DNA from 3 places in the Streptomyces sp. NPDC047981 genome. Region 2 is predicted to be linked to each of the others. Evidence: riboswitches for the same ligand, from Rfam matches in the RefSeq annotation. Region 2 holds a riboswitch; each other region holds the start of a gene.

Region 1 (9,989 bases), on a different contig from region 2:
GCGGCCCGGCCGGCAGCGGCTGGCCCGCCAGGAGCAGCCCCGCGTCGACGAGCTCGGTGACCGTGTCGACGCGGATGACGCCGGCCTGCCGGAGCAGTTCGGAGACGGTGGCGTACGGGATCCGGGTGACCGGCACCCGGTGTCCCGGTGGGGCGCTCCCGCTGTGCCGCGCGCCCCTGACCACGACGACGGGCTTGACCGCGGCCGTGCGCCGGGCCAGCCGGGTGAACTTCCGCGGGTTCCCGATCGACTCCAGGTAGAGGAGGACGACGTCCGTCTCCGGGTCGTCGTACCAGTACTGAAGGAAGTCGTTTCCTGAGACGTCCGCGCGGTTGCCCGCCGAGATGAAGCTGGAGATCCCCGCGCCGTGCCGGTGCAGTCCGGCGAGGAGGGCGATCCCGATCGCGCCCGACTGAGTGAAGAGCCCGATCCGTCCGGCGGCCGGGAGCTGCGGTGCCAGCGAGGCGTTCAGCCGGACGTCGGCCGAGGTGGTGATGATCCCGAAGGCGTTGGGGCCGATGATCCGCATGCCGTACGAGCGGGCCTGCCGTACCAGTTCCCGCTGCCGGTCCCGGCCCTCGCCCGACCCGGTCTCCGCGTACCCGGCCGAGAGGACGACGAGGCCCCGCACCCCGTGCTCTCCGCAGTCGGCGACCGCTTCCGGCACCCGCTCGGCGGGGACGGCCAGGATCGCGAGGTCCACCGGTTCGCCGATGTCCCCGAGGGAACGGAAGGCCGGCACTCCGTCGATCGTGCCGGGCTCCTCGGTGAGCGCGCGGTTCACCGCGTACGTCCGTCCGGTGAAGCCGCCGTCGAGGAGGTTGCGCAGGACCGTCCGGCCGACCCCGCCGGGGGTGCGGCCGGCTCCGACGACGGCGACCGAGCCGGGGGTGAGGAGGCGCTGCACCGAGCGGGCCTCCGCCCGCTGTTCCCGCGCGCGCTGCACGGCGAGCGAGCGGTCGGTGGGTTCCAGGTCGAGGTGGAGCCGTACGGAACCGTCCTCGAAGCTCCGCTTCTGGGTGTAGCCGGCGTCCGTGAAGACTTTGATCATCTTGGTGTTGGCGGGCAGCACCTCGGCGGCGAACCGCCGGATGTCCCGCTCGCGCGCCACGGCCGCGATGTGTTCGAGCAGGGCGGAGGCCACGCCGCGACCCTGGTGGGCGTCCTGGACGAGGAAGGCGACCTCGGCCTCGTCGGCCGGCGCGGAGGCGGGCATGCCGCGGTCGTCGATCCGGTCGTACCGCACGGTGGCGATGAACTCGCCGCCGACCGTCGCCGCGAGGCCCACCCGGTCCACGAAGTCGTGGTGGGTGAAGCGGTGCACGTCCTTGGCGGAGAGCCTGGGGTAGGGCGCGAAGAAGCGGTAGTACTTCGACTCGTCCGAGACCTGCTCGTAGAAGCTGACCAGCCGGTCGGCGTCGTCGGCGGTGATGGGCCGGATGCGCGCCGTGCCGCCGTCGCGGAGGACCACGTCCGCTTCCCAGTGGTCGGGGTAGTCGTGTTCCGCTTGCTCCGGCCGTTCCGACGCGCTCTGCATGGGGCAAGCGTACGGCCGGGGTCCGACACGGGCACCGGTCGCGTGGCGCTTGTGCACCATGCAAGGTAGGGAGGACCGTACGGCCCCCCGACAGGGGTCGAAGGTCGGCGACGAGCATCCCGCAACCCGTGAGAGACTGGTCTAGACAACCCGCTTGAGACTTGAAGGGCAACACCATGGCTGAGCGCCGCGTCAACGTCGGTTGGGCCGAGGGCCTGCACGCCCGCCCCGCCTCCATCTTCGTCCGTGCCGCCACGGCCTCCGGCGTCCCCGTGACGATCGCCAAGGCCGATGGCAACCCGGTGAACGCCGCGTCGATGCTCGCGGTGCTCGGTCTGGGCGCGCAGGGCGGCGAGGAGATCGTGCTCGCTTCGGACGCCGACGGCGCCGAGGCCGCGCTCGACCGTCTGGCGAAGCTGGTTGCCGAGGGGCTCGAGGAGCTCCCCGAGACCGTCTGACGGATGCCCGGCCGGACCGAGGGTCCGGCCGCATTCACGGGAAGCCGCACACGCCGCGACGCCGGCGGGTGCGGCTTCTTTCATTCCCTTTTCTCCGGAGCGGCGGGCGAACGCCATCAAAATCCGCGCCGAATTCCGCCGTCTCCGGGCAGCACGAAAAAGCCCCTCGAATTCCCCTCTCTTTGTATACGGCCCGTTCGTTAATTCCGACCGCTCGCGGTGTTGACGACATGTTGCGAAGTCCTCACACGCCCGCGCGGGGGCCGGTCCGGGCGCTTCAGCCGGTGCAGCAGCAGGGAGCGCTCGGCGTGCAGCGCGGTCAGCGCCCGGGCCCGTTCGGCATCTCCGCGCGCCACCGCGTCCACGATCGCGCCGTGCTCCGCCCAGGCCTCGACCGGCTGGGCGGGGGCCTCGACGGCATACATCCAGGCGATCTTGTGGCGCAGCTGGGTGAGCAGGGCGGTGAGCGCGGGGCTGCCCGAGGCCTGGGCCAGGGTCTCGTGGAACCAGCCGCCGAGTGAGCGCAGGTCGTCCCCCTGGCCTCGCCTGGCCCGCTCCTGCCCCAGTCTGACCAGGCCCCGCAGCACCTTGAGGTGGGCCTCGGTGCGGCGCTGCGCGGCCCGGGCCGCGCCGAGCGGTTCGAGGAGCGAGCGCATGTCCAGGAGGTCGGCCGCCTCCTGCTCGGTGGGCTCGGCCACCTGGGCGCCCGCGTGTCGGCGGGTGATCACGAAGCCCTCGGACTCCAGGGTGCGCAGCGCCTCGCGGACCGGGACGCGGGAGACTCCGTACCGACGGGCCAGCTGCTCCTCGGTCAGCCGGCTGCCGCGCTCGAAGACGCCGGTGACGATGTCGTCCCGGATCGCCGTGCACACCGAGTGCGCGGGAATGCGCATGATCGACCTCCGCCTTAATACGCGCGAAACCGGTTGTCCGGCGACTCTATTGCAGCAGGGCGGTATTTCCGACGGCTCCTCGGGAATCATGGATATCTTTTGGTCAGCGAAAAGCCCCGGCTCAGTACGAGCCGGGGCTTTTCTGACGTGCGGTGCGGGTCGGGGGAACGTCCGGTCAGACGTTCACGCCGCGGGCGCGGAGGTACGCGACCGGGTTGATGTCCGAGCCGTACTCGGCGGTGGTGCGGGCCTCGAAGTGGAGGTGCGGACCGGTCGAGTTGCCGGTCGAGCCCGAGATGCCTATCTGCTGGCCCGGGGTGACGGACTGGCCGACGGAGACGCTGATGGCCGAGAGGTGCCCGTACTGGGTGTACGTGCCGTCGTTCATCCGGATCACGATGTTGTTGCCGTACGCGCCGCCCCAGCCGGCCTCGACGACGGTGCCGGAGCCGACGGAGACGACCTTGGTGCCGTACGCGGCGTGGAAGTCGACGCCGGAGTGGCTGCCGGAGGACCAGAGGGAGCCACCGGTCTTGTAGCCGGTCGAGACGTACGAACCGGCCACGGGGAGCTGGAAGGAGTTCAGGCGCTTGCGCTCGGCCTCGCGGGCGGCGCGCTCCTTGGCCTCGCGGATCTCCTTGGCGCGGGCCTCGGCCTTGCGCTTGGCCTCCGCCTTGGCGCGGGCCTCGGCGACGCGCTTGGCCTCGGCCTCGGCTGCCTCGCGCTCCTGCGCGGCGGCCTGGGCGTCGATCTTGTCGGCGAGGGCGTTGTCGGCGGCGACGACCTGGGTCAGGCCGGTGTCCTCAAGGGAGGGGGCTTCCGTGTCGGCGGCGAACGCCGGGGAGGCCAGGGTGCCGATGACACCGGCGGTCGCGAGGGTCGCGACTCCGGCGACGCCCGCGCGGCGGCGCGCCAGTCGGCTCGGACCACGATGCTTCCCGGTGGCACGGGTGAACGCCATGAAGTGGCTGATCCTTTCCTTCCTTCTCGCCTACCGGGTTAGCTGACGGGTTCGGAGCAGGAAGGTCTCCTACGGGCCCCTCCGCACGGATGCGAAGGCGTCCGATTCACCCCAGGGACTTCGTGTGGGTCCCCGGCTCCCCAGGCTCGCGCCTGACGGGGACTCGGCGATGACTGTCCGATGCCGCGGGCGCGGCGGGTGCAACTGGCGAACAGCCGGACCGACGCTATGCGGACCGTCTTTCAATCACCAAACAGACACGCCAGTTTGTAAGACATGCCACAGGACATACGAACACCCTCCCCACCAATACGGACATAGCGGAGGACCCCGACGTAACGTGACGTCGGGGCCCTCCGGTCGCTCCGTTCCGACGGCGGCGCGGAGCTGCCGAGGCGGGGCGTCGACAGCGGCGCACCGCCGCTCGATCAGCCGGTGACGACGGTGACTTCACCGATGCCGAGGGCCCGTACGGGCTCCTCGATCTCGGCCGCGTCGCCCACCAGGACGGTGACGAGCCGGTCCACCGGGAAGGCGTTGACGACGGCGGCCGTCGCCTCGACCGTGCCGGTCTCGGCCAGGCGCGCGTACAACTGCGCCTGGAAGTCGTCCGGGAGGTGCTGCTCGACCTGGTCGGCGAGGGTCGCCGCGACGGAGGCCGCGGTCTCGTACTTGAGCGGTGCCACGCCCACCAGGTTCTGCACGGCCACGTCGCGCTCGGCGTCCGTCAGACCCTCGGCGGCGAGGGTGCGCAGCACCTTCCACAGGTCGTCAAGTGCCGGGACGGTGTTGGGGGTGTCCACGGAGCCGCTGATGGCGAGCATCGAGGCGCCGTGGCCCGCGCCGTCGGAGCGCAGGACCTGACCGAAGGCGCGGACGCCGTAGGTGTAGCCCTTCTCCTCGCGCAGGACGCGGTCCAGGCGGGAGGTGAGCGTGCCGCCGAGGCAGTACGTGCCGAGGACCTGGGCCGGCCAGACGCGGTCGTGCCGGTCGGCGCCGACGCGGCCGATCAGGAGCTGCGTCTGGACGGCGCCCGGCCGGTCGACGATGACCACACGGCCGGTGTCGTCGGCCGTGATCGGCGGCATGGGCCGGGGCTCCGCGCTGTCCCCCGTCCAGGCGCCGAGCGACTCGGCGAGGACCTTGTCCAGGTCCACGTCGGTCAGGTCGCCGACGACCACGGCGGTGGCCGTGGAGGGCCGCAGGTGCTTCTGGAAGAAGGCACGGACGGCGGCGGCGTCGATGGCCGTCACCGTCTCCTCGGTGCCCTGGCGCGGCCGGGACATGCGGGACTCGGCCGGGAAGAGCTCCTTGGAGAGCTGCTTGGCCGCCCGGCGGGCCGGGTTGGCCGTCTCGTGCGGGATCTCGTCGAGCCTGTTGCGCACCAGGCGCTCGACCTCGGTCTCGAGGAACGCCGGCGCGATCAGGGCCTCGGAGAGCAGCCCGAGCGCCTTGGGGAGCCGGGAGACGGGAACCTCCAGGGAGACCCGTACGCCCGGGTGGTCCGCGTGCGCGTCGAGCGTGGCACCGCAGCGCTCCAGCTCGGCGGCGAACTCCTCGGCGGTGTGCTGGTCGGTGCCCTCGGAGAGGGCACGGGCCATGATCGTGGCGACGCCGTCGAGACCCGCGGGCTCGGCCTCCAGCGGGGCGTCGAAGAAGATCTCGACGGCCACGACCTGCTGGCCGGGGCGGTGGCAGCGCAGGACGGTCATGCCGTTGTCCAGCGCGCCGCGGTCGGGGGCGGGGAAGGCCCAGGGCTTGGCCGCGCCCGGCTGGGGCTGCGGATGGAACGTCATGCTCGTCAAAGACGCGGCAGCGTCGGTCACTGGTCCGCTCCCTCTTCCTCGTCGCTGTCGCTCTGCTCGTCGTCGCTCTGGTCGTCGCCGACGGGTTCGTAGACCAGCACCGCGCGGTTGTCCGGGCGCAGTCGGGCGGCGGCGACCTCCCGCACCTCCTCGGCGGTGACGTCCAGGACCCGGTTGACGGCCGTCAGGGCGAGCTGCGGGTCGCCGAACAGGACCGCGAAGCGGCACAGTTCGTCGGCGCGGCCCGCGACCGTGCCGAGCCGGTCCAGCCACTCGCGCTCCAACTGGGCCTGGGCGCGCTCCATCTCCTCGGGCGTCGGGCCCTCGGCGGCGAAGCGGGCCAGCTCCTCGTCGACGGCCGCCTCGATCTCGGGCACCTCGACGCCGCCGGAGGTCTTGACGTCCAGCCAGCCCAGCGAGGGCGCGCCGGCCAGGCGCAGCAGGCCGAAGCCCGCGGCCACGGCCGTGCGGTCGCGGCGCACAAGGCGGTTGTGGAGCCGTGAGGACTCGCCACCACCGAGGACGGTGAGGGCGAGGTCCGCGGCGTCGCACGCGCGCGTGCCGTCGTGCGGGAGGCGGTAGGCCGCCATCAGCGCACGGGCCGGGACCTCCTCCTCGACGACCTCGCGCAGCTGCTCCCCGATGGTGTCGGGCAGGGTGCCGTCGCGCGGGGGCAGCTTGCCGTCGTGGGACGGGATGGAGCCGAAGTACTTCTCGATCCAGGCCAGCGTCTGCGCCGGGTCGATGTCGCCGACGACCGACAGGACCGCGTTGTTCGGCGCGTAGTACGTACGGAAGAAGGTCCGCGCGTCCTCCAGCGTCGCCGCGTCCAGGTCGGCCATGGAGCCGATCGGGGTGTGGTGGTACGGGTGGCCGCCGGGGTAGGCGAGGGCGGTCAGCTTCTCGAAGGCCGTGCCGTAGGGCACGTTGTCGTACCGCTGACGGCGCTCGTTCTTGACGACGTCCCGCTGGTTCTCCATGGACTCGTCGTCCAGGGCGGCGAGCAGGGAGCCCATGCGGTCGGCCTCCAGCCAGAGCGCGAGCTCCAGCTGGTGCGTGGGCATGGTCTCGAAGTAGTTGGTGCGCTCGAAGCTCGTCGTGCCGTTGAGCGAGCCGCCGGCACCCTGCACCAGCTCGAAGTGGCCGTTGCCCTTGACCTGCTGGGAGCCCTGGAACATCAGGTGCTCGAAGAGGTGGGCGAGGCCGGTGCGGCCCGCGACCTCGTGGCGGGAGCCGACGTCGTACCAGAGGCACACCGCGGCGACCGGGGTCAGGTGGTCCTCGGAGAGCACCACACGCAGGCCGTTGGCCAGCCGGTGCTCGGTCGCTGTCAGGCCGCCGGAGCCGGCCTCTGCCGTGGCCGTGTGACCCATGGGCATGTACGTCCCTTCGATCGCGATATGGAAAAGTCCTGCCACCCTATGCAAGCGCACCGACACCTCGCGAAGTTCCCACAGCTTCCCCGCGTCCCTCTTCCGGGTCGCGGGGGCCTCGCGACGCCGGGTCGTGGGGGCTCGCGACGCCGGGTCGCGGGGGCCTCACGCTTCCGGGTCGCGGGGGCTCGCGGGCGGCCGACGGGCCGTCGTACCCGGGTCGCGGTCCACGTTGTCGGTGGGACGGTCCACAATGGTCCGCGTCAGATCAACCTTGTTGGTGAAGGAGCCGCAGCCGCGATGGCCCGCCGCAGCACGAAGACACCGCCGCCGGACGACGCGTTCGAGGAGAGGATCCTCGACATCGACGTCGTCGACGAGATGCAGGGCTCCTTCCTCGAGTACGCGTACTCGGTGATCTACTCCCGCGCGCTGCCGGACGCCCGCGACGGCATGAAGCCGGTGCAGCGCCGCATCGTGTACCAGATGAACGAGATGGGGCTCCGCCCCGAGCGCGGCTATGTGAAGTGCGCCCGTGTCGTCGGCGAGGTCATGGGCAAGCTGCACCCGCACGGCGACGCGTCGATCTACGACGCGATGGTGCGCATGGCCCAGCCGTTCTCCATGCGCCTCCCGCTGGTCGACGGCCACGGCAACTTCGGCTCGCTCGGCAACGACGACCCGCCGGCCGCCATGCGGTACACCGAGTCGAAGATGGCCGCCGCCGCGCTGATGATGACGGAGTCCATCGACGAGGACACCGTCGACTTCACCCCGAACTACGACGGCCAGGAGCAGGAGCCGGTCGCGCTGCCCGCCGCGTACCCGAACCTGCTGGTCAACGGCGCCTCCGGGATCGCCGTCGGCATGGCGACGAACATGCCCCCGCACAATCTGGGCGAGGTCATCGCGGCCGCCCGGCACCTGATCCGCCATCCGAACGCGGACCTCGAGGCGCTCATGCGCTTCGTGCCCGGCCCCGACCTGCCCACCGGCGGCCGGATCGTCGGCCTGTCCGGCATCAAGGACGCGTACGAGAACGGCCGCGGCACGTTCAAGATCCGCGCCACCACGACCGTGGAGAACGTGACGGCGCGACGGAAGGGCATCGTCGTCACCGAGCTGCCCTTCACGGTCGGCCCCGAGAAGGTCATCTCCAAGATCAAGGACCTGGTCGGCTCCAAGAAGCTCCAGGGCATCGCCGACGTCAAGGACCTCACCGACCGCAGCCACGGCCTGCGCCTGGTCATCGAGGTCAAGAACGGCTTCGTGCCGGAGGCGGTCCTGGAGCAGCTCTACAAGCTGACGCCGATGGAGGAGTCCTTCGGCATCAACAACGTGGCGCTGGTCGACGGCCAGCCGCTCACGCTGGGCCTCAAGGAGCTCCTGGAGGTCTACCTCGACCACCGCTTCAACGTCGTGCGCCGGCGCTCCGAGTTCCGCCGGGGCAAGAAGCGCGACCGGCTGCACCTGGTCGAGGGCCTGCTCGTCGCGCTGCTCGACATCGACGAGGTCATCCGCCTCATCCGCTCCAGCGAGAACTCGGCGCAGGCGAAGGAGCGGCTGATCGAGCGCTTCTCGCTGAGCGAGGTCCAGACGCAGTACATCCTCGACACCCCGCTGCGCCGGCTGACCAAGTTCGACCGGATCGAGCTGGAGACCGAGCGCGACCGGCTCAACGGCGAGATCGACGAGCTGACCGGGATCCTGGAGTCCGACAACGAGCTGCGCAAGCTGGTCTCCGCCGAACTGGCGGCGGTGGCGAAGAAGTTCGGCACCGACCGGCGGACGGTCCTGCTGGAGTCGGCGGGCGCCCCGGTCGCGGCCGTGTCCCTGCAGGTCGCCGACGACCCCTGCCGGGTGCTGCTGTCCTCCACGGGCCTGCTGGCGCGTACGGCGACGGCGGAGGTTCCGGCTCCCGGCGAGGACGCCAAGCGGGCGAAGCACGACGTGATCGTCTCGGCGGTCCCGGCGACACAGCGCGGCGACGTCGGCGCGGTGACCTCGGCCGGCCGGCTGCTGCGGCTCGCCGTGATCGACCTGCCCCAGCTGCCGGACACGGCCGCCGCGCCGAACCTGGCGGGCGGGGCGCCCCTGGCCGAGTTCCTGACCCTGGAGGACGACGAGACGGTGGTCTGCCTGACCACGCTCGACGAGTCCTCGCCGGGCCTGGCGCTCGGCACGCTGCAGGGCGTGGTCAAGCGCGTGGTCCCGGACTATCCGGCGAACAAGGACGAGCTCGAGGTCATCACCCTCAAGGAGGGTGACCGGATCGTCGGCGCGACCGAGCTGCGGACGGGCGAGGAGGACCTGGTCTTCGTCACCTCGGACGCCCAGCTGCTGCGCTACCAGGCCTCGCAGGTACGGCCCCAGGGCCGGCCGGCGGGCGGCATGGCGGGCATCAAGCTGGCGGACGGCGCCGAGGTGCTCTCGTTCACGGCGGTGGACCCGGCCGTGGACGCGGTGGTCTTCACGGTCGCGGGCTCCACGGGCACGCTGGACTCCGGTGCCGGTACGTCGGCGAAGCTGACCCCGTTCGACCAGTACCCCCGCAAGGGCAGGGCGACCGGTGGTGTGCGCTGCCAGCGGTTCCTGAAGGGCGAGGACGTGCTGATCCTGGCCTGGGCGGGCGCGACCCCGGCCTACGCCGCACAGGACAACGGCATGCCGGTGGAGCTGCCCGAGGTCGACCCGCGCCGCGACGGCTCGGGCACCCCGCTGCCGAAGCCGGTCACGGTGGTGGCGGGCCCGGCGAGCTAGAGGGCCTGGGCCGCGTCGCCCGGCTCGTCCGGATCGTTCTCCTGTACGTACCGCAGGACGCCCCACATGCTGTGCTCGTCGGGGGCGTCCTGCGGGCCGTTCACACGGCAGCCGTCGAGGGCCTTGCGCAGAGCGCCGGCGTCGATGCCGGAGCCGATGAGGACGAGTTCGGTGAGCCGCTCCTGCCCGGCCGTCCACGGCT
Region 2 (9,989 bases):
GGCCGAAGCGGGCGAGCGCCGGGTTGGGCTTGACGCCCGCGGTCCACACGATCGTGTTGGAGTCGACCTCGAGGCCGTTCTTCAGCACGACGTGACCGTCGACGCAGGAGTCCATGGACGTCGAGAGGTAGATCTCGACGCCGCGGCTCTCCAGGTGCTCCTTGCCCCAGCGGCCCAGCTCCGGGCCGACCTCGGGAAGGATCTTGTCGGCGGCGTCGACCAGGATGAAGCGCATGTCCTCGCGCTTCACGTTGGTGTAGTACTTCGCCGCGTCGCGGGCCATGTCCTCGACCTCGCCGATGGTCTCCGCGCCGGCGAAGCCGCCGCCCACGAAGACGAAGGTCAGCGCCTTGCGGCGGACCTCCTCGTTGGTCGTCGAGTCGGCCTTGTCGAGCTGCTCCAGGACGTGGTTGCGGAGGCCGATGGCCTCCTCCACGCCCTTCATGCCGATGCCCTGCTCGGCGAGGCCGGGGATCGGGAAGGTGCGGGAGACCGCGCCCATCGCGACGACCAGGTAGTCGAACGGCAGGTCGTACGCCTCGCCGACGAGCGGCGCGATCGTGGCGACCTTGCGGTCCTGGTCGATGGTGGTCACGCGGCCGGTGAGCACCTCGGCTCCGCGCACGACGCGTCGCAGCGGGACGACGACGTGGCGGGGGGAGATGCTGCCTGCGGCGGCTTCGGGGAGGAAGGGCTGGTACGTCATGTACGAGCGCGGGTCGACGACCGTGACGGTCGCCTCTCCGTAACGCATCTTCTTGAGGATGCGTCGAGCTGCGTACAGGCCTACGTACCCACCGCCTACTACGAGGATCCTGGGACGCTCCGTGGTGCTCATGCATCCGAGTATCCACCCCTCCCAGGGGGGTCGCTCGTGCGCCCCTTCACAAGGTTGTGGACCACCTCTGCTACACTCCGCCGCCCACGTGACCCAGGTCATGGTCGTGCAAAGGAACCACAGTGCGGGGGTGAACGTTGTTCACCCCTACTGAACTGGCCCGGAGAGGCTCCGGTAACCCTGAACCATGGGGTGCGTTCACACGATGGAAACATCGAGCGAACAGGGCCGTCGGCCTACGAAAGAGCCCCGGCAGGGGTGTTGGAGGCCCAGATGGCCCTCCTCGACCCCCACCAGGGCCCTTTTCCTTGTGAAGAACTTCACGAACTTTCCCGACGTGGTGTCGCCGGGGGCGTCGTGGCGTGTCCGTTATGCCACCGAGAGTGCGATTCCGTCGAGGATGTCGTGCTCGCTGACGACGACCTCGCGGGCCCCGGTCCGCTCCATGATCTCCAGCAGGACGAGCGCCCCGGCGATGATCACGTCGACCCGCCCGGGGTGCATCACGGGGATCGCCGCGCGCTCGTCGTGGGTGGACGCGAGCAGCCGCTCGACGATCCCGGCGACCTGCTCGTACGGGACGCGGGAGTGGTGGACCCGGGCGGAGTCGTACTCCGGCAGTCCGAGCGCGATGGCGGCGACCGTGGTGACCGAGCCCGCGAGCCCGACCAGGGTCCCGGCCGCGCGGATCGGCACGGTCTCCTCGGCGAGGTCGAGGGCGGCCCGGATGTCGGCGCGGATCGCGGCGACCTCGTCGGCGGCCGGCGGGTCGCTGCGCACATGGCGCTCGGTGAGCCGGACGCAGCCGATGTCGACGGAGCGGGCGGCCTCGACGTGGCTGTTGCCGACGACGAACTCGGTGGAGCCGCCGCCGATGTCCACGACGAGGTACTTCTCCGTGCCGTGCAGCTCGCCGGTGGCGCCGGTGAAGGAGAGCTCGGCCTCCTGGTCGCCCGTGATCACCTCGGGCTCGACGCCCAGGATGTCCAGGACGCCGCTCACGAACTCCGCGCGGTTCTCGGCGTCCCGGGAGGCCGAGGTCGCCACGAACCGCAGCTTCTCGGCGCCGAGTTCCTTGATGACGGCGGCGTACTCGCGGCAGGCGGCGAAGGTCCGCTCAAGGGCTTCGGGGGCGAGCCGGCCGGTCCGGTCGACGCCCTGGCCGAGGCGGACGACCTTCATCCGGCGGTCCAGCTCGGTCAGCTCACCGGTCTCGGGGTCGAGGTCGGCGACGAGCAGGCGGATGGAGTTCGTACCGCAGTCGATGCCCGCGACCCGGGTCACTTCGCGTCCTCTTCCTTGTCGGCGCAGGGAGTGACGCAGGGACCCTTGGCCCACCACTCCGGCAGCATCGCGAGCGCCTCGTCGCCGAACGGGTTGACCCCCGGTCCGGCGACCAGCGAGTGGCCGACGAGCACGTGCAGGCACTTGACCCGGTCCGGCATGCCGCCGGCGCTCGGGAAGCCCTCCAGGACCTCGATGGCGTCACGGCGGGCGATGTAGTCCTCGTGCGCGGCCCGGTAGGCGGCGGCCAGCTCCGGGTCGGTGGCGAGGCGGGCCTGCATCTCCTTCATGACCCCGTTGGCCTCCAGGGTGCCGATGGCGGAGGCGGCCCGGGGGCAGGTCAGGTAGTACGTGGTGGGGAACGGGGTGCCGTCCGGGAGCCGCGGCGCGGTCTCGACGACGTCCGGGTTGCCGCAGGGGCAGCGGTGCGCGATGGCGCGCAACCCCCGGGGCGGGCGACCGAGCTGGGCCTCGAACGCGGCGACGTCCGCCTCGGTCGGCTCGGTGCGGGCGGTCTGCGGAGGGGGCGTGTCCATGCTGCGTCTTGTCTTCTCGTCGTCGGGTGCGGTCGGGCGGTCAGTGGTCCATCATCGCGCGTCGCCGGGTCAGCGGCCCGCGTCGGCGCGGTCGACGCCGTCCCAGAGGTCGGAGTACCAGGGCTGCTCGGCCTCGCCCTGCTCGCTGCGGCGGTCGCGCTCGGCCTCGGGGTCGTTCACGGTGAAGCCGGTCTCGCCGGGCATCACGTAGTGCAGGTGCTCGCGGGCGAGCCTGCGCACGTACGCGGGGTCCTGGAGCCGGGCCTTCTCGTCCCGCAGCTCCTCCACGCGCGCGGCGGCCTCGGCGGCCTGGCGCTCCTGCTCGGCGATCTCGCCGCGCTGGGAGACGTACTGCCGCATCGGGTACGCGAGGGCGACGACCAGCGAGCAGACGACCAGGGCGAGGAAGGCCGCGCGGCCGGTGAGCCGGGAGCGGCGGGCCTGGCGGCGGGTCTGGGAGCGGTACACGCGGGCGGCGGTCTGCTCACCGAGCAGCCGGATCCTGGTCGCGGTCGAGAACCGGTCCCGGGCCATGTGCGCGCCTCCCCTTCAGAACGGACGTCCCCGCACACGGTACGGGACCGGGTGCGGGGACGTACGTAACCGAGGGTGACTCGGGGTGCTCAGGAGCTGCGATCAGCCCTTGAAGCGCGGGAACGCGCTGCGGCCGGCGTAGACCGCCGCGTCGTCGAGGATCTCCTCGATGCGCAGGAGCTGGTTGTACTTGGCGACGCGCTCGGAGCGGGCCGGGGCGCCGGTCTTGATCTGGCCGCAGTTGGTGGCGACGGCGAGGTCGGCGATGGTGACGTCCTCGGTCTCACCGGAGCGGTGGGACATCATGCACTTGAAGCCGTTGCGCTGGGCCAGCTCGACGGCGTCCAGGGTCTCGGTCAGCGAACCGATCTGGTTGACCTTGACGAGCAGCGCGTTGGCGGCGCCGTCCTCGATGCCGCGGGCCAGGCGCTCCGGGTTGGTGACGAACAGGTCGTCGCCGACGATCTGGACCTTGGTGCCCAGCTTGTCCGTGAGGACCTTCCAGCCGGCCCAGTCGTCCTCGAACAGCGGGTCCTCGATGGAGACCAGCGGGTACGCGGAGACCAGCTCCTCGTAGTACTCGGTCATCTCGGCGGCCGAGCGGGACTTGCCCTCGAACTCGTACGAGCCGTCCTTGTAGAACTCGGACGCGGCGACGTCGAGCGCCAGCGCGATGTCCTTGCCCGGGACGTAGCCGGCCTGCTTGATGGCCTCCAGGATGAGGTCGAGCGCCTCGCGGTTGGAGTCCAGGTTCGGGGCGAAGCCGCCCTCGTCGCCGAGGCCGGTGGACAGGCCCTTGGTCTTCAGGACGGACTTGAGGGTGTGGTAGACCTCGGTGCCCCAGCGCAGGGCCTCGGAGAAGGACTCCGCGCCGATCGGCGCGATCATGAACTCCTGGATGTCCACGTTGGAGTCGGCGTGCGAGCCGCCGTTCAGGATGTTCATCATCGGAACGGGCAGCAGGTGCGCGTTCGGGCCGCCGAGGTAGCGGAAGAGCGGGAGGTCGGAGGCCTCGGACGCGGCGTGCGCGACGGCGAGGGAGACGCCGAGGATGGCGTTGGCGCCGAGGGAGGCCTTGTTGTCGGTGGCGTCCAGGTCGAACATGGCCTGGTCGATGAGGCGCTGCTCGGTGGCGTCGTAGCCGACGAGCTCCGGGCCGATCTGCTCGATCACGGCGAGGACGGCCTTCTCGACGCCCTTGCCCTGGTAGCGGTTCTTGTCTCCGTCACGGAGCTCAATGGCCTCGAACGCACCGGTGGAGGCACCGGACGGAACGGCAGCACGGCCGGTGCTGCCGTCGTCGAGGCCGACCTCGACCTCGACCGTGGGGTTGCCTCGGGAGTCCAGGATTTCCCGGGCTACGACGACGTCGATGGACGGCACGAGCATCTCCTTCTGGGATGTGACGCTAGATGTGACGCTTGCGGTGCAGGGTCGCTTTGGCCTTGCGACAAGAGCCTAACCGGCTCGGAGGCTCCGGCCAGCCGGGCGCCCGCCCCCTGGGACGAAAAAGGACCCAAGGGCACGCATCTCGGGCCAAAGGGCCCCGAATCTACTCGGCGGTAACCCCTGACAACGCGGAACCCCGGTCCGCAGCGCACGGGGGAAGGACGCTGCGGACCGGGGTGGTCACCGCGGGAGGGTCGTGGGGCGCGCGTGAGCCGCCGGACTCACGCGGGCCGCCGGGCTCACTTCAGGTGGAGCTGCTGGCCCGGGTAGATCAGGTCGGCGTCCTCGACGACGTCCTTGTTGAGCTCGAAGAGCTTGGCCCAGCCGCCCTTGACGTCGTGGGCGGCGGCGATCGTGCTCAGGGTGTCGCCGGCGACGACCTTGTACTCGCCGTCGCCCTTCTTGACCTTCTTGCCGGTCGGGGTGGTGACGGTCTTCTTGGACTCGGCCTTCTTGGCCGGGGCCTTCGGGGCGGTCCGCTGCTCGCTGCGGGTCGTCGGCTGCTCGGCCTGACGCTCCTGCTGCGGCGCGCTCTCCGCGACGACGCCGGGGGTGGCGGACGAGAGGCCGACGCCACAGCTCGGCCAGGCGCCCTTGCCCTGGCCCGCGAGGACCTTCTCGGCGATGGCGATCTGCTGCGACTTCGAGGCCTGGTCGGCGCTCGAGGCGTACGCGGTGCCACCGAAGGCGGCCCACGTGGAGTTGGAGAACTGCAGGCCGCCGTAGTAGCCGTTGCCGGTGTTGATGGACCAGTTGCCGCCGGACTCGCACTGGGCGACCTTGTCCCACTCGGAGACGGTGGCGGCCGAGGCGGTGCCGGCGCCCATCAGGGGGGCGGCGACGGCGACACCGGCGACACCGGCGAGGGCGACGGCGCGGGTGGCCTTGGAGGGACGACGGTGTTTGCCCTTGGCGGAAAACAGCATGGGACTTCTCCTCACCGACGCCTGCGAGGTGAGCTGTCGGGTTCGGGCCGATGTGGATTGCCCGGCCGCGCGACCTTGCGCGCGGCTTCACCCCAAGCCGGTCCTTCGGCCGTCTGTCTCAACGGCCGGGAACGGCACTTACCTTGGGTCCCCCGCTCCTGCCTACGGCGCTTGACGCGACGACTGTTCCCATCGGCCGACGGCAGGATTCGGCGTTTCGGTCGACGGGGCCCGCGGTGGCGAGCGGTCACGACCGTAGACACAGACCCGGGGGAAGTTCAAAGACGTCCATGGGGGACAAATCCCCCCTACTTGCCTCGGGACAAAGGGCGTTTACGCAGGTGAGAGATGACGGAAGGGGAGTTCACGGACGAGACACGCCAGTTGAGGCGAAGAGACCCATGTCTCACTTGCACAGAACCGGACATTCAGCCCCGAACTACCCCTGCGGCGCATCCGCCCCCGCAGCCTTGTCCGCAGCCTTGTCCGGCGTCAGATCGAGGCTCTGGCCAGGGATGATGAGGTCCGGGTCGGCACCCACGACCGTGCGGTTGGCGTCGTACAGGGCGCCCCAGCCGCCGGGAAGTTCGTTCCGCTGGGCGATCTCGGTGAGGTTGTCGCCGGGCTTGACGGTGTATTCGCCGATAGCGTCGGTGATGTCCTCAGCGGGCGTGTTGTCCGTACTGTCCGGGTTCGCACCGCTCTCGACGGAACCGTCCGTCGTCGGCGTGTCAGAAGGCAGGGCGTGGCGGCCCTTTTCGCGGTCCGTGTCCGCATTGCCCGTCTCCTCCGGTGCCGCGTCGCCCCGGTGCTTGCCGTTGCCCGGAGCGGACGGGGTGCCGGAGGTCTCGGGCGCCGCGGGGGACGTCTCGGGCGTGGTGGAGGTCTCGGGGGTGGCCGTGGACGGCGTGGAGACCTCGGAGGAGGGGGTGGAGGACTCGTCCGAGGGGGCCGCGGACTGCGCGGAGCCCGACGGGAGGCCGGAGGTGCGGTCGGACTCGGGGAGCGGGCCCGTGGGCTCGGACGGCTTGACGGCCGGTCCGGGGTCGACGTCCGGCTTGGCGCCGTCGTTGGTCAGGCCGGCGATCGGCGCGCAGGTGGCCCACTGGTTGTCGCCCGCGGCAAGGGCCTTTTCGGCCACCGCGATCTGCTGGGCGCGGCTGGCGAGGTCGGCGCTCGTCGCGTACGCGAGACCGCCGTGGCGCTCCCAGCCCTCCTGGGAGAACTGGAGTCCGCCGTAGAGCCCGTTGCCGAAGTGCGCGCTCCACTGGCCGCCCGAGGAGCACTCCGCGACCCGGTCCCAGGTCGCCGCGTCGGCGGCGGAGGCGGAGCCCGCCGCCAGGAGGGGCAGCGCGAGGGCCGATCCCGTCACGCCTGCGGCGACGACGATGGCGGGGGCCTGGCGGGGTCTGCGGTGTCGACCGTTCCCGGAGCGCATGCGGGCTGCCTTCCGTGTGACTGCTGAGGTGACGGTGAACGTAGCGGCATTCGAACGTCAGTCACAAGTCGATGCAGCGGAGATCACGTAAAAGTCACAGTCTTGACGGAGCGTCACTTCACAACTGGGGCAAACTCCACCGGAAGGGTGCGCAAGCCGCGCATGATGAGTCCTCCGCGCCACCGCAGTTCGTCCGGATCGGCGCCAAGTCGCAGGTCCGGAAGGCGAGTCAGCAGCGTCGCGAGGGCGATCTGCCCTTCGAGCCGGGCGAGCGGCGCGCCGATGCAGTAGTGGATGCCGTGCCCGTAGCCGAGATGCTGGTTGTCGCGCCGGGCCAGATCGAGCGTGTCGGGCGCGTCGAAGCGCGCCGGGTCGCGGTCGGCGGCCGCGAGGACGACCAGGACCGGGTCGCCCGCCGGGATCTCCTGGCCGCCGATCGTCAGCGGCTCCATGGCGTACCGCCAGGTCGCCAGCTCCACCGGCCCGTCGTAGCGCAACAGCTCCTCGACACCGGTCTCCAGGAGCCCCCGCTCGCCCGCGGCGAGCGAGGCCTGCAGGCGCTCACGCTGACCGGGGTTGCGGAGCAGGGCGTAGACCCCGTTGCCGACCAGGTTGACGGTGGTCTCGAAGCCGGCGAAGAGCAGGATGAACGCCATGGCGGCGGCCTCGTTCTCGGTGAGGTGCTCGCCGTGGTCGGAGGCCTTGATGAGCCCCGAGATCAGGTCGTCGCCGGGATCGAGCCGCTTGCGGTGGATCAGCTCCGCGAGATAGCCGCGCATCTTCTTGACCGACCGCGCCACCCCGCCGCGCGGCCCTCCGCCGTGCCGGATCATCATCCCGGCCCAGTCCCGGAAGTCGTCCTGGTCCTCCTCGGGCACACCGAGGAGGTCGCAGATCGCGTAGATGGGCAGAGGGAAAGCGAATTCGTGGATGAGGTCGGCCGAGCCCTTCGCCGCGAAGCCGTCGATCAGCCGGTCCGTCAGCTCCTGCACCCGGGGCGCGAACTCGGCGACCCGGCGCGGGGTGAACGCCTTGGAGACCAGGCGGCGCAGCCGGGTGTGGTCGGGCGGGTCGATGTTGAGCAGGTGCGTCATCAGCTCGGCCTTGCGCTCCCCCGGGATCCCCGTCTTCCCCTTGGCGTGCGCCGGTTCGTCGTGGTGCGCCGGGTTCTTCGAGAGCCGCTGATCGGCAAGCGCTTGCCGGGCGTCCGCGTACCGCGTCACCAGCCAGGCCTCGACCCCGCTGGGCAGCTTGGCCCGGTGCACGGGCGCGTGCTCGCGCAGCCAGGCGTAGGCGGGGTACGGGTCGGTCGCGAACTCCCAGGTGAAGAGCTCGGGGGCGGGGTGCCCGGCGGGCTTGTCGGCGGGGGTCTCGGCAGGGGGCGTGCTCACCCTGCGACGTTACAAGGTCGGCGTCGCGCCGGCCCTCCGGGCGCCCGGTCCCCGAGATGTGATCGTCCTGTGAAGGGTCGTGGCCTAGATTCTCCCGCGTGGATGCCGAGTTGCTCAGAAGCACGTTCGCCGTCGTCGAGAGACGGGCCGAGCATGCCGTCGCCTTCTTCTACTCCCATCTGTTCTGGCACAACCCCGGCGTCCGCGAACTCTTCCCCGAGGACCTGCGGGCCCAGCGCGACCGGCTCTTCGCCGCGCTCGCCCATGTCGTGACCCGCCTGGAGGACCCCGGGCTCGCGGACTACCTCGCCCATCTGGGCCGCGACCACCGCAAGTTCCTGGCCTCCCCCGCGCTCTACGCCGCCGTCGGATCCAGCCTGACCGCCGCGTTCGCGCACGCCGCCGGGACCGCCTGGAGCATCGAGGCGGAGAAGGCCTGGGGCGAGGCGTACGGGCAGGTGGCCGAGCTGATGATGCGGGGCGCCGAGCAGGCCGAGGCGGAGGGCGAGCCGGCCTGGTGGGACGCCGTCGTCGTCCGGCACGAGCGGCTCGACGAGGACCTGGCGGTGCTCACGGTGAAGCCGCGCAGGCCCTTCGCGTACCGGCCGGGGCAGTACGTCGGGGTCAGCTCGCTGCGGGTGCCCCGGGTGTGGCGGACCTACTCCCTGGCGAACGCGGGGCGGCCGGACGGCACGGTGGACCTGCACGTGAGCCGGATACCGGGCGGGGCGATGAGCACGGCGCTCGTCGAGACGGTGCGGGTGGGCGAGCCGCTCCGGCTGAGCGCGCCCGGCGGCGCGCTGACCGCCCGGACCGCGCCGGACGTCCCGCGGACGTACATCGCCGCCGGGACGGGCTGGGCGCCGGTCAAGGCGCTCCTGGAGGAGGTCGCGGCCGGCCCCGAGGGGGTCGAGGCGCGGCTCTTCCTGGTCGCCCGGGCGAAGGAGTACCTGTACGGGAAGGGGGACGCGGAGCGGCTGCGGGAGCGGATACCCGGCCTGAAGGTCACCTGCCTGGCGCCTGCGCCGAACCGGCCGCGGGAGCAGGCGACCGAGCGACTGCTGCGGGCGCTGTACGCGTGCGGCAACTGGCACGCGCACGACGTCTACGTGGCGGGCCCGCCCGAGTTATTGGCGGAGACCCTGCCCGCCCTGGACGAGCTGGGCGTCCCCCGCGTCCACCACGACCGCCTCCCGTCGCCCGCGGCGGACGCCCGCCCGCTGGGCACGGCGGAATGGTTCCTGGCCCGCCCGGAGCCGCACTGGCACAACCCGGCGGCCCGGTCGCCCCAGGAACCGTGACCGCGCGCCCGATGCACCCCGCGCGTCGGGTGCGTCCCGCGCGTCGGGTGCGTCGGGTGCGTCGGGTGCGTCCGGTGCGCTCGGTACGTCCCGCGCGCCCGTCGCGCCCGTCGCGCCCGGGAACCTACGGCCGCTCCGCCGCGAGGATCGCGTCGCGGTAGGCGCGGGCCGCCGCGCGGAGGGCGGCTTCCGGGTCGGTGCCCGTCGCCTCCGCCTCGGCCGCCAGGGACAGGAGTTCGTAGCCGATGCCCTCGCCCCTGGGGAGGGGGACGTCCAGGCCGGCCGTGCGGAC
Region 3 (9,989 bases), on a different contig from region 2:
CGGAAGTCGGAGAGCGGCACATGGGCCATCTGAAGCAGAGCCAACTGATCACCACCCGGGAACGCCTGCGGGACCAGGTGGCCCACGCTCTGCGCGCGGCGCTGATCTCCGGCGAACTGCAGCCCGGCGCGGTGTACTCGGCGCCGGGCCTGGCCGAGGACTTCGGCATCTCCGCGACGCCGGTACGTGAGGCCATGCTCGACCTCGCCCGTGAGGGCCTGGTCGAGCCGGTCCGCAACAAGGGCTTCCGGGTGACGGAGGTCAACGAGCGGGATCTCGACCAGTACACGGACATCCGGCTGCTGATCGAGGTGCCGACGGTGGGCCGGGTGACCCTGACGGCGGACCGCGAGGAGCTGCGGGCGCTCCGCCCGATCGCCGAGGAGATCGTGGCGGCCGCCCGCGCCCACGACCTGATCGGCTATCTGGAGTCGGACCGCCGTTTCCACCTCACGCTGCTGGGCCTGTCCGGCAACGAACGGCTCGTGGAGACGGTCGGCGATCTGCGCAAGCGGTCGCGGCTCTACGGCCTGACCGCGCTGGACGAGCGGGGCGAGCTGCTGCCGTCCGCCGAGGAGCACCTGGAGCTGCTCGACTTCATGCTGGCCGGGGACGCGATGGGCGCCGAGGCCTGCATGGTCCGCCATCTGAGCCATGTGCGGTCCCTGTGGGCCCGCGACGGCGCGAACGCCAGGTCCTCCGCCACGCCGGCCGCGTCCGCCGGGCCGACCGTCGGCAGGCCGCGCGCCGGACACTGAGCGCCGGGCCCTCGGGCCGCGGGGCTCACGGGTCGTACGCGCTCTCCGTCCACACCGTCTTGCCCTCGTCGAGCCAGCGGACCCCCCAACGGTCGGACAGTTCGCCCGAGATGAACAGGCCGCGGCCGCCCTCGTCCGCGGCACGGGCGCGGCGCAGGTGCGGCGCGGCGGCGCCGGCGTCGGAGACCTCGCAGGTCACGGTGTGATCCGCCGGGTTGCGGATGAGACGGAGGCGGATCGGCGGGGTGCCGTGCCGGATGGCGTTGGTGACGAGCTCGCTGACGATGAGTTCGATGGGGAAGGCCGCGTCCTCCGTCAGCCCCCACTCGCCGGTTCGGGCCACGGCGCGGCGGCGGGCCTCGGCCACGGCGGACAGCGCGGGGGCGATGTCCCACTCGGCGACGTCGGCCGGGTCGAGGGCCAGGGTGCGGGCGACGAGGACGGCGGCCTGGTCGGCGGGGAGGGCGTCGAGGGCGTCGGCGGAGAGCCGGCGGGCCGGGGGTGGTCCGGTGAGCCGCTCGGCCAGCTCGGTCAGGGCCGGATCGTCGGTCGCCGCGTGCCCGGAGAGGAGGACGAGGGTGCTGCCGACGGGAAGGGGGATCTCCTCCGCGGCGAACGGCGGCCCCTCCTGGCCCAGCGCGGTGGTCTCCTCCAGGAGGCGGGTTCGTCGGCTGCCGTCCGGACGGCCGACGAGGACGGTCTGGCGGCCGGCCCGGGCGATCGCGCAGGTCTCGGCCACCGGGTCGTGGACGGCGTACACGCACTGGGCGGTGAGGGGTTCGCCCGAACCGGCGGCGGAGCGTTCCTCGTCGAGGCGGCGGGTGACGTCGTCCAGGCGGGCGAGCAGGTCGTGCGGGTCGAGATCGAGTGCGGCCAACGCCTGTACCGCTGAACGGAGTTGGACCATGGCGGCGGTGGCGTCGGGGCCGACGCCCGCGATATGACCGACCGTCAGGGCGATGCGGCCTCCCGAGAGCGGGATGACGTCGAACCAGGCGCCGGTGCCCAGACCCGTGGGGAGGTAGCGGTGTGCGGTCTCCAGCGTGCCACCGCCGGTACCGACGGTCGTGCCGCCGCGACGGACCAGGTTGCCCTGGAGCGCGAGCGCCACGGCGTGGGAGTGCTCGTAGCGGCGGGCGTTGTCGACGCAGACGGCGGTGTGGGCGGCCAGGTCGGCCGCGAGGTGCAGGTCGTCGCCCTCGAACGGGTCGGGCCGGGCCGGCCGGGAGAAGCGGGCGACGCCGAGGAGGGCGCCGCGCAGCATGATCGGGGCCACGAGGGTGGGCCCGCCCGCGGACTGTGGCTCGATGTACGGCCCGCCTCCGCTCCGGCCGTCGGGGGCGACCTCGGTGCCCACCTCCGGTGCCGCGTCGGCGTTCGGCGGCCAGACGGCCACACAGCGCAGGGTCTCGTCGGGCGTCCGGGACCGGTCGGCGTCGGGGCCGTGGAGCGGTGGGGCGGTGAGGGCGACCGTGGCGACGTCGGCCAGGATCGGTACGGCGGCCCGGGCCAGTTCCCGGGCGCACCGCACGGGGTCCAGGAGGAGGCCCATCCGCTCGTGCACCAGGTGCAGGACCGCGAGCCGGTCGCGGGCGCGCTCGCGGGCCGTGACGTCGACGGCGGAGGCGACGAGGCCGAGGGGGCGTCCGGCGTCGTCCTCGAGGCGGAAGATGGAGACGGAGAAGATGTGTTCGCGCAGGGGGTCGACGCGCGGGTAGCCCGAGACGCGGCGGTCGAAGACCGGGACGCCGGAGGTGAGGACCTGGCGCAGGGTTCCCTCGACGGGCAGCGGGGTGAAGCGTTCGTAGACCTGGGTGAACGGCCGGCCGACGATCTCCCGCTCGGGGATGCCCCGCATGCCGACGGCCGCCGAGTTGACCCGGAGCACCCGCAGATCGGCGTCGACCACGTGCAGGCCGACCGGTGACTGGGTGAAGACGGCCTCCAGGACCCCGGAGCGGATGCCTCCGGGGAGCGGTCCGGCGGGCCACAGGCCCCACCGCCCGGGGACGGCCTCGCCCCCGTCGAGCACCGGGCCGACCGTCACGCCCTCGGAGAGGTCCTCGACTACGACCTCGGTGAGCAGATCGGTCACGGGGCGGCCCACGATCAGGGAGCGGTCCACGCCGAGGAGCCGCTCGGCGGCCCTGCTCCAGGTGACGACGACGCCGCGCTCGTCGAGGACGGCGACGGCGCCACGCCGCTCGCGGGCGCCCGGACCCGGTATGCCTCCCGAGCCCGGCAGCCCGTCCGGAGCCGGTCGGTCCGCCGCGCCCGTGCCGTCTTCCCGGCCGTTCTCGACCGGGGACTCCTCACGCTCTGCCATCGTGCCTCGCACTCGGCGTGGGCGGACATCTGCCGTTGCCCAGGGAGCCTAGTTCCTGGCGGGCGGCGGGGCATCCGGGGGAAGCCGCTCCCGGCAACCAGCACACTCGCCCCAAAAGTCCGATAATGAGCACTATGGCCCGTAAGGAATCTGCCCCGCACGCTCCCCCGACCGTCACGGTCAAGGGCCGGGACATGCGGCTGCGTACCATCGGTTTCCTGGTCCTCGCGGCCCTGGCGATCTGGTTCATCGCCGCGAACACCGGGTCGGTGACGATCAGGCTGTGGATCCCCACGGTCACGCTGCCGCTCTGGAGCGTGCTCACGGTCACCCTCCTCGTCGGAATGCTCCTCGGCATGTACCTCGCCCGTCGGCGCGCCCGGCGCTGACGGCCACCCGGATGGTCGACACGGAGCCCCGGCTGGAGCCGGGCGAGGCGCTCGCGGCGACCCGCGTGGGGTGTTTCGCCTGGGATCCGGCGACGGGGCGCATGGTCCTCGATCCGGTGGCCCGGACGGTGTTCGGGCTGCTGCCGGCCGAGTTCACCGGTTCCACGGCGGATCTGCGCCCCCGGATCCGGCCGGCGGACTGGGATCTGCTGTCCGGGCTCTCGGCCGACCTGCTGTCCGGCCGCCGGAACGCGTACAGCGCCTACTTCCAGGTCCGCCTCCACGACGGGCGGACCCGCTGGACGCACGCCCGGGGCTCCCTGGTGCGCGAGCGCCCCGGCGGGGCGGTGCGCGTGGTGGGGGTGATCCGGGACGCCACTCTGGACCTGTCCCGCACCGCGCTGAGGCTGCCGGCCGAGGAGGAGCGGGATCCGCTGCGCGCCCTCGGTGAGGGGGCGCTCGCGCTCGCCAGGGCGATGAGTGTGAACGAGGTCGCCGAGGTGCTCGGGAGCGAGGTGAGCCTGCGCCCGCTCGGGGCACGGGGGATCTCCCTGGGCGTACTGGAACAGGGACGGCTGCAACTGATCCGCACCGTGGTCTCCCCGGGCACCAGCGGCTTCCCCTCGAAGTCACGGCTCGCCGACTCACTGCCCCTGAACGACGTCGTCCGTACGTGCAACCCGCTCTTCTTCACCTCCGTCCACGCCTTCCTCGACCGCTATCCGAATCTGGAGCCCTACCGGCTCGGTTTCCGCGCCACGGCCGCCGCGTTCCTGCCGCTGGTGGACGAGGGGCAGCCGCTCGGCGCGCTGGGCGTGTTCTACGACGACCGGTCGGTCTTCTCCTACGCGGATCACACCCTGATGACCGGCTGGGCCAAGGCGGTGGCTCGCGCGGTGCACCGGGTGGTGCCGCTCGACCGGTCGCAGGAGATCGCCGCCGCCCTGCAGAACGCCATGCTGCCGCGCCGGATCCCCCGGCCGCCCGGAGGCCGGATCGCGGTGCGGTACCGGACGGCCCGGAAGGGGGTGCGGGTCGGCGGCGACTGGTACGACGCGGTGGTACTGCCGGACGGCGGGCTCGGGCTCGCGATCGGTGACGTGCAGGGGCACGACACCGAGGCGGCGGCCCTCATGGGGCAGTTGCGGGTGGCGATGGCCGCGTACGCGGCGGAGGGCCACGGCTGCGCGACCGTCCTGGGCAAGGCCTCGGCGTTCCTGGCCCAGCTGGACTGCGACCGGTTCGCCACCTGCCAGTATCTGCGGGTCTCGCTCGGCACGGGCGAGACCCATGTGGCGAACGCGGGCCATCCGCCGCCGCTGCTGCGCCACGCCGACGGGTCCGTCGAGCGCGTGCGGCTCGCCGGCGGCCCGCCGCTGGGCCTGCCCGCCGAGTGGGGCACGGCCCCGTATCCGTACACGACGACCGTCCTCGCACCGGGCGAGACGCTGCTGCTCTACTCCGACGGGCTCGTCGAGAAGCCGGGCGAGGACTTCGACATCGGCCTGTCCCGGCTGGCCGCCGCCTTCTCGGGCGGGCCCGACGATCTGGAGGAGCTGGCCGACCACCTCCTCGACTCCCTCACCGCCGGCCCGCACGCGGAGGACGACGCCGCGCTGTTGATGGTGCGGCGGGACCCCACAGGAGCAACCGCAAACTGACGGCATTGGTTCGTGTACGAACCAATCAAGTGCAACTACCTGCTGCCCTTCGGAAGTTCACCAAAGACTTACCGCGCGGATGTATACCTTTAGCCTCGGCTCCCCCATCCTGTCCACCGTGTGCCAGTGGGGCATGCGGTGACACGAGAGGCGGGGCATTGACTCCCATCAGCCGCAGGGGATTCGTCGGGATCGGGGCAGGGCTCGCGGCGGGCGCGGCGCTGCCCGCGGGCACGGCGTCGGCCGCCGCAGCGGGCGCGACCGGGACCATCACGGACGTCAAGCACGTCGTGGTGCTCATGCAGGAGAACCGCAGCTTCGACCACTACTTCGGCCGGCTGCGCGGCGTGCGCGGCTTCGGCGACCGGGCCGCGGGCAACATCCCGGGCGGCTGGGGCACGTTCAACCAGCCCAACTGGGGCGGCCGCCAGTACCCGTGGAAGCTGAGCTCCACCCCGCCGGCCGGCGGTGTCGACGGCGAGACCCTCGCCCAGTGCAACGGCGACCTCCCGCACAGCTGGACCTCGCAGCACGCGGCGTGGAACAAGGGCCGGATGGACAACTGGGTCACCGGCGTCGGCAACACCCGCACCCTCGGCTACCTGGACCGCGGCGACATACCGTTCCACTACGCGCTCGCCGACAACTACACGATCTGCGACGCCTACTTCTGCTCGGCGCTCAGCGCCACGGGCCCCAACCGCACCTTCCTGTGGAGCGGGAAGATCGACGCCTCCAGCAAGGACGGCGGCGAGGAGTCCGGGCTGACCTGGGAGACGTACGCCGAGGCGCTCCAGCGCGCCGGGGTGAGCTGGAAGGTCTACCAGAACGCCCAGGACAACTACGGCGACAACGGCCTCGCGTACTTCAAGAAGTTCGCCGACGCCCGCCCGGGCGACCCGCTCCACGACCGCGGCATGGGGTCGGTGCCGAAGGTCACCGGGTCCACCCCGGACGACATCGCGGCCGCGATCCGCGCCGACGTCGTCGCCGGCACGCTGCCGCAGGTCTCCTGGGTGGTGGCGAGCGAGGCGTTCTCCGAGCACCCGTACGCCCCGCCCGGCGACGGCGCGCACTTCGTCGACCTGGTCTACCGCGCGCTGGCCGCGAACCCCGAGGTCTTCGACTCGACGGTGCTGTTCCTCAACTACGACGAGAACGACGGCTTCTTCGACCACGTGCCGCCGCCGGTCGCCCCGCCCGGCACCCCCGGCGAGTTCATCGACGGTGTGCCGATCGGTCTCGGATTCCGGGTCCCGATGCTCGTGATGTCGCCCTGGACGCGCGGCGGCTGGGTCAGCTCCGAGGTCTTCGACCACACCTCCGTGCTGCGCTTCATGGAGGTCTGGACGGCCGCCCTCGGCACTCCGGCCGGCTGCCCGAACATCAGCGCCTGGCGGCGGAAGGTGGTCGGCGACCTGACGGGCGTCTTCGACTTCGCGCGCCCGGTGTACGGCGTCCCCTCGGGCCTGCCGTCCACGGCCAAGGTCATCGGCCAGGACACCTGCGCCCCGCTGCCCAACCCGGTACCGCAGGACAACGCCCTGCCCGCGCAGGAGTCGGGTACCCGTCCGGCGCGTGCCCTGCCGTACCAGGTCAACGGAAACCTCGACCGCTTCGAGTTCGGGGCGGCGGGCAAGATCCTCGCCTGGTTCTCGATGACGAACCAGGGCACCCAGGCCAAGCGCCCCGCCCACTTCACGATCCACCCGCACCAGCACCGGGACACGGCGGCCTGGCAGTACACGGTCGAGCCGGGCGCCACGTCCACGGACTACTTCAACATCGGCCTCGGATCGGGCTCGGGCAAGTACGACATCTCGATGATGGGCCCCAACCGCTTCCTGCGGCGCTTCATCGGCGACGCCTCCAAGGCCGGGAAGGCGATCGAGGTGGCGGCGCGGTTCGCGACCGAGTCGGGCACCGGCAGGACGGCCATCTGGTTCAAGCTGACCAACACCTCGGCCGGACCGGTGACCTTCACCATCCGCTCGAACGCCTACCGCACGGACGGCCCGTGGACGTACACGGTGGCGGCGAACTCCTCCCGCGAGGACTGGTTCAACGCCGTGGCGTACCAGGACGGCTGGTACGACTTCACGATCCTGGCCGACATCGACGGCACCTGGTCGCGCCGCTACACCGGCCACATCGAGACGGGGGCGCCGAGCATCACCGGCTGATCCCCGCAGGCCACCCCCCTCCGCACGCCCGACGAAATACCCAAATAGGGCGCAAGGGATTCCATATCCCTTGTGCCCCATTTCTCAACTAGGCTGAATTTCCCCGCATGTCCGTTATGGCGGGGCGCGTGAGGCGAATCACCCCCGGCGCCGAGGCGATCTTCCGGCGGGCCCCCTCCCCTTGCCCGGCAAGGAAGTTCGGCGCGGCGGACAAAGCCCCGAACTCCTCCGGAAATAACCCGTTCATTCGGCGTCTTGTTTCGGCCGACATTTCTCGCCTACGGTCACCTCGACCCGGACGGATCGCCGAATCCTGCCACCGTCCGCACACGACCGCTCATTCACCCGAAGGCAGGAGCGGGGGACCCACCATTTCGCCGGTCCGGATTTTCCGGCACGGCTCGGGGTGAAGTCGCGCACGCGCGGCCGGGCATCTCCAGCCCGAACCCGACAGCTCACCCCGCAGGCGCCGGAGAGGACTGCAACATGCCCGCACACGGTAAGCACCGGCGCCCCAAGAGAAGGCCCCTGACCCGCGGCCTCGCCCTCGCGAGCACGGGCGGTGCCGCCCTGGCCCTGCCCCTCGTCGGCACGGCCACCGCGCACGCCGCGCCCGCGTCGGCGCCCGCGATCGCCCCCGCAGGGAAGACCGTTCTCAGCGCCCCGGCGAAGATCGCGGAATCCCTTCCGGCCGCGCAGAATTCCGCCGCGAAGACCTATACCGTCACCCGCGGAGATTCTCTTTCGGTGATCGCGCACGAGCAGCGTGTACAGGGCGGCTGGCAGGCCCTCTACCGCGCGAATCGCGCGGCCGTGGGTGACAACCCGTCACTCATCCACCCCGGCCTCGAACTCACGCTGCGCGGAAAGGCCGCCGCCCCGAAGAAGTCGAAGCCGACGTCGCAGGCGCGTACGACGAGCACGGACCGCGCCGACCGCTCCCAGCAGCGCACCGCCCCGGCAGCGTCGGCTCCCGCGAAGGCCGCGCCCGCGAAGGCGACCCAGGCTGCCCCGGTGGCCGCGAAGAGCTACACCAACGACCTCGACGGCTGGATCCGCGAGTCGCTGGACATCATGCAGAAGTACGGCATCCCCGGTACGTACGAGGGGATCCAGCGCAACATCATGCGCGAGTCCTCCGGCAACCCGATGGCCATCAACAACTGGGACTCCAACGCCGCCAAGGGCACCCCGTCCAAGGGCCTGCTCCAGGTGATCGAGCCGACGTTCCTCGCCTACCACGTGCCGGGCACCTCGATGGACCTCTACGACCCGGTCGCCAACATCACCGCCGCCTGCAACTACGCGGCGGACCGGTACGGCTCCATCGACAACGTCAACGGCCCGTACTAGCCCCACCGGCCGCGGGACGGCGCACCGACCCCGCTAGAAGTGGTCGGTGAACCAGCTCGCGGCGAGTTCGCCGACCTGTTCCAGGGTGCCGGGCTCCTCGAAGAGGTGCCCGGCACCGGGGACCACGACGAGGCGGTTCTCGCAGGTCAGACGGGATCTCGCCGCTTCGTTCAGCTCCTGGACGAGCGGGTCGTTGCCGCCCACGATCAGCAGGGTGGGGGCGCGTACCTGGGCGAGGCGCGGCCCCGCGAGGTCCGGGCGGCCGCCCCGGGAGACCACGGCGGCGACCTCGCTCAGCGGGTCGGCGGCTGCCCACAGGGCGGCCGCCGCGCCGGTGCTGGCACCGAACCAGCCTGTCCGCAGCCCGTCGAGGCCGGGGCGGCCCGCGAGCCAGCGGGTGGCCCGGGCCAGCCGGCCGGCGAGGAGTTCGGTGTCGAAGACGTTGGCCCGGTCGGCCGCCTCGTCCTCCGTCAGGAGGTCGAAGAGGAGCGTGCCGAGCCCGGCCCTGTTCAGGGACTCCGCGACGGCCCGGTTGCGGGGGCTGTGGCGACTGCTGCCGCTCCCGTGGGCGAAGACCACGATCCCCGGAGCCCCGGCGGGCACCACGAGGTGGCCCGCGACCTCCACGCCCGCGACCGGGATGCGCACCTCCGGGTCGCCGTCGTCCTGGTCCTGCCGGGCGTGGTGGCGCTCCAGGCAGGCGATGACCTCCTCGTCGGGGGTCTGCGAGAAGTCCTGGTAGAACTGGCCGATCGCGTAGAAGAAGGCCGGTTCGTGGACGCTGACGGTCTCGTCCGCCTCCCGGCCGATCCGCTCCCGCCAGTCGGCCGGCGCGACCGGCACCGCGAGGACGATCCGCGCGGCCCCCTGCGCCCGCACGACCCGGCAGGCGGCGACCGCCGTGGCGCCCGTCGCGAGGCCGTCGTCGACGACCACCACGGTCCTGCCGTCGAGCCGGGCCGCCGGCCGGGCGCCCCGGTAGCGGCGGGAGCGCTGCCCGAGCACGACGCGCTCGCGCGCCTCCACGCCGGCGAGGTCTCCGGCCGAGACCCGGCTGTCGGCCAGGACGTGGTCGTTGAGGACCCGTACGTCCCCCTCGCCGATGGCTCCCATCGCGAGCTCCGGCTGGTAGGGCACCCCCAGCTTCCGGACGAGACAGACGTCGAGCGGCGCCCCGAGGGCGTCGGCGACCTGTTCGGCGACCGGCACGCCGCCGCGAGGGAGCCCCAGGACCACGACGTCGCGGCCTTTGAGGTGCCCCAGGCTTGCGGCGAGCTGCCGTCCGGCGTCGGTGCGATCGGTGAAGTACATGACCCGCT

What was found. A riboswitch is a leader RNA that binds a small molecule or an ion and turns the genes downstream of it on or off. The one in region 2 is predicted to bind cyclic di-AMP.
Region 1: another riboswitch for cyclic di-AMP. It lies ahead of AB0E14_RS24830 (M23 family metallopeptidase); the one in region 2 lies ahead of AB0E14_RS15900 (transglycosylase family protein).
Region 3: another riboswitch for cyclic di-AMP. It lies ahead of AB0E14_RS30665 (LysM peptidoglycan-binding domain-containing protein); the one in region 2 lies ahead of AB0E14_RS15900 (transglycosylase family protein).

Annotation. Positions count from the first base shown of each region.
Region 1 is NZ_JBEZNQ010000045.1:103-10,091, forward strand. It holds partial or broken gene AB0E14_RS24815 (GNAT family N-acetyltransferase) at 1-1,537, opposite strand, end outside; gene AB0E14_RS24820 (HPr family phosphocarrier protein) at 1,714-1,995, shown strand; gene AB0E14_RS24825 (GntR family transcriptional regulator) at 2,196-2,888, opposite strand; gene AB0E14_RS24830 (M23 family metallopeptidase) at 3,064-3,849, opposite strand; cyclic di-AMP (ydaO/yuaA leader) riboswitch at 3,862-4,028, opposite strand; gene AB0E14_RS24835 (pitrilysin family protein) at 4,278-5,645, opposite strand; gene AB0E14_RS24840 (pitrilysin family protein) at 5,672-7,033, opposite strand; gene AB0E14_RS24845 (DNA topoisomerase IV subunit A) at 7,328-9,787, shown strand; gene AB0E14_RS24850 (GTP-binding protein) at 9,784-9,989, opposite strand, start outside.
Region 2 is NZ_JBEZNQ010000022.1:86,198-96,186, forward strand. It holds gene AB0E14_RS15875 (NAD(P)/FAD-dependent oxidoreductase) at 1-838, opposite strand, end outside; gene AB0E14_RS15880 (Ppx/GppA phosphatase family protein) at 1,208-2,122, opposite strand; gene AB0E14_RS15885 (DUF501 domain-containing protein) at 2,119-2,658, opposite strand; gene AB0E14_RS15890 (septum formation initiator family protein) at 2,728-3,192, opposite strand; gene eno (phosphopyruvate hydratase) at 3,295-4,581, opposite strand; gene AB0E14_RS15900 (transglycosylase family protein) at 4,881-5,567, opposite strand; cyclic di-AMP (ydaO/yuaA leader) riboswitch at 5,571-5,747, opposite strand; gene AB0E14_RS15905 (transglycosylase family protein) at 6,007-7,005, opposite strand; gene AB0E14_RS15910 (cytochrome P450) at 7,119-8,396, opposite strand; gene AB0E14_RS15915 (globin domain-containing protein) at 8,495-9,697, shown strand; gene AB0E14_RS15920 (nucleoside triphosphate pyrophosphohydrolase) at 9,822-9,989, opposite strand, start outside.
Region 3 is NZ_JBEZNQ010000069.1:20,616-30,604, reverse strand. It holds gene AB0E14_RS30690 (GntR family transcriptional regulator) at 21-758, shown strand; gene AB0E14_RS30685 (PAS domain-containing protein) at 784-3,084, opposite strand; gene AB0E14_RS30680 (LapA family protein) at 3,219-3,473, shown strand; gene AB0E14_RS30675 (SpoIIE family protein phosphatase) at 3,485-5,134, shown strand; gene AB0E14_RS30670 (phosphocholine-specific phospholipase C) at 5,293-7,317, shown strand; cyclic di-AMP (ydaO/yuaA leader) riboswitch at 7,642-7,799, shown strand; gene AB0E14_RS30665 (LysM peptidoglycan-binding domain-containing protein) at 7,804-8,670, shown strand; gene AB0E14_RS30660 (phosphoribosyltransferase family protein) at 8,704-9,981, opposite strand.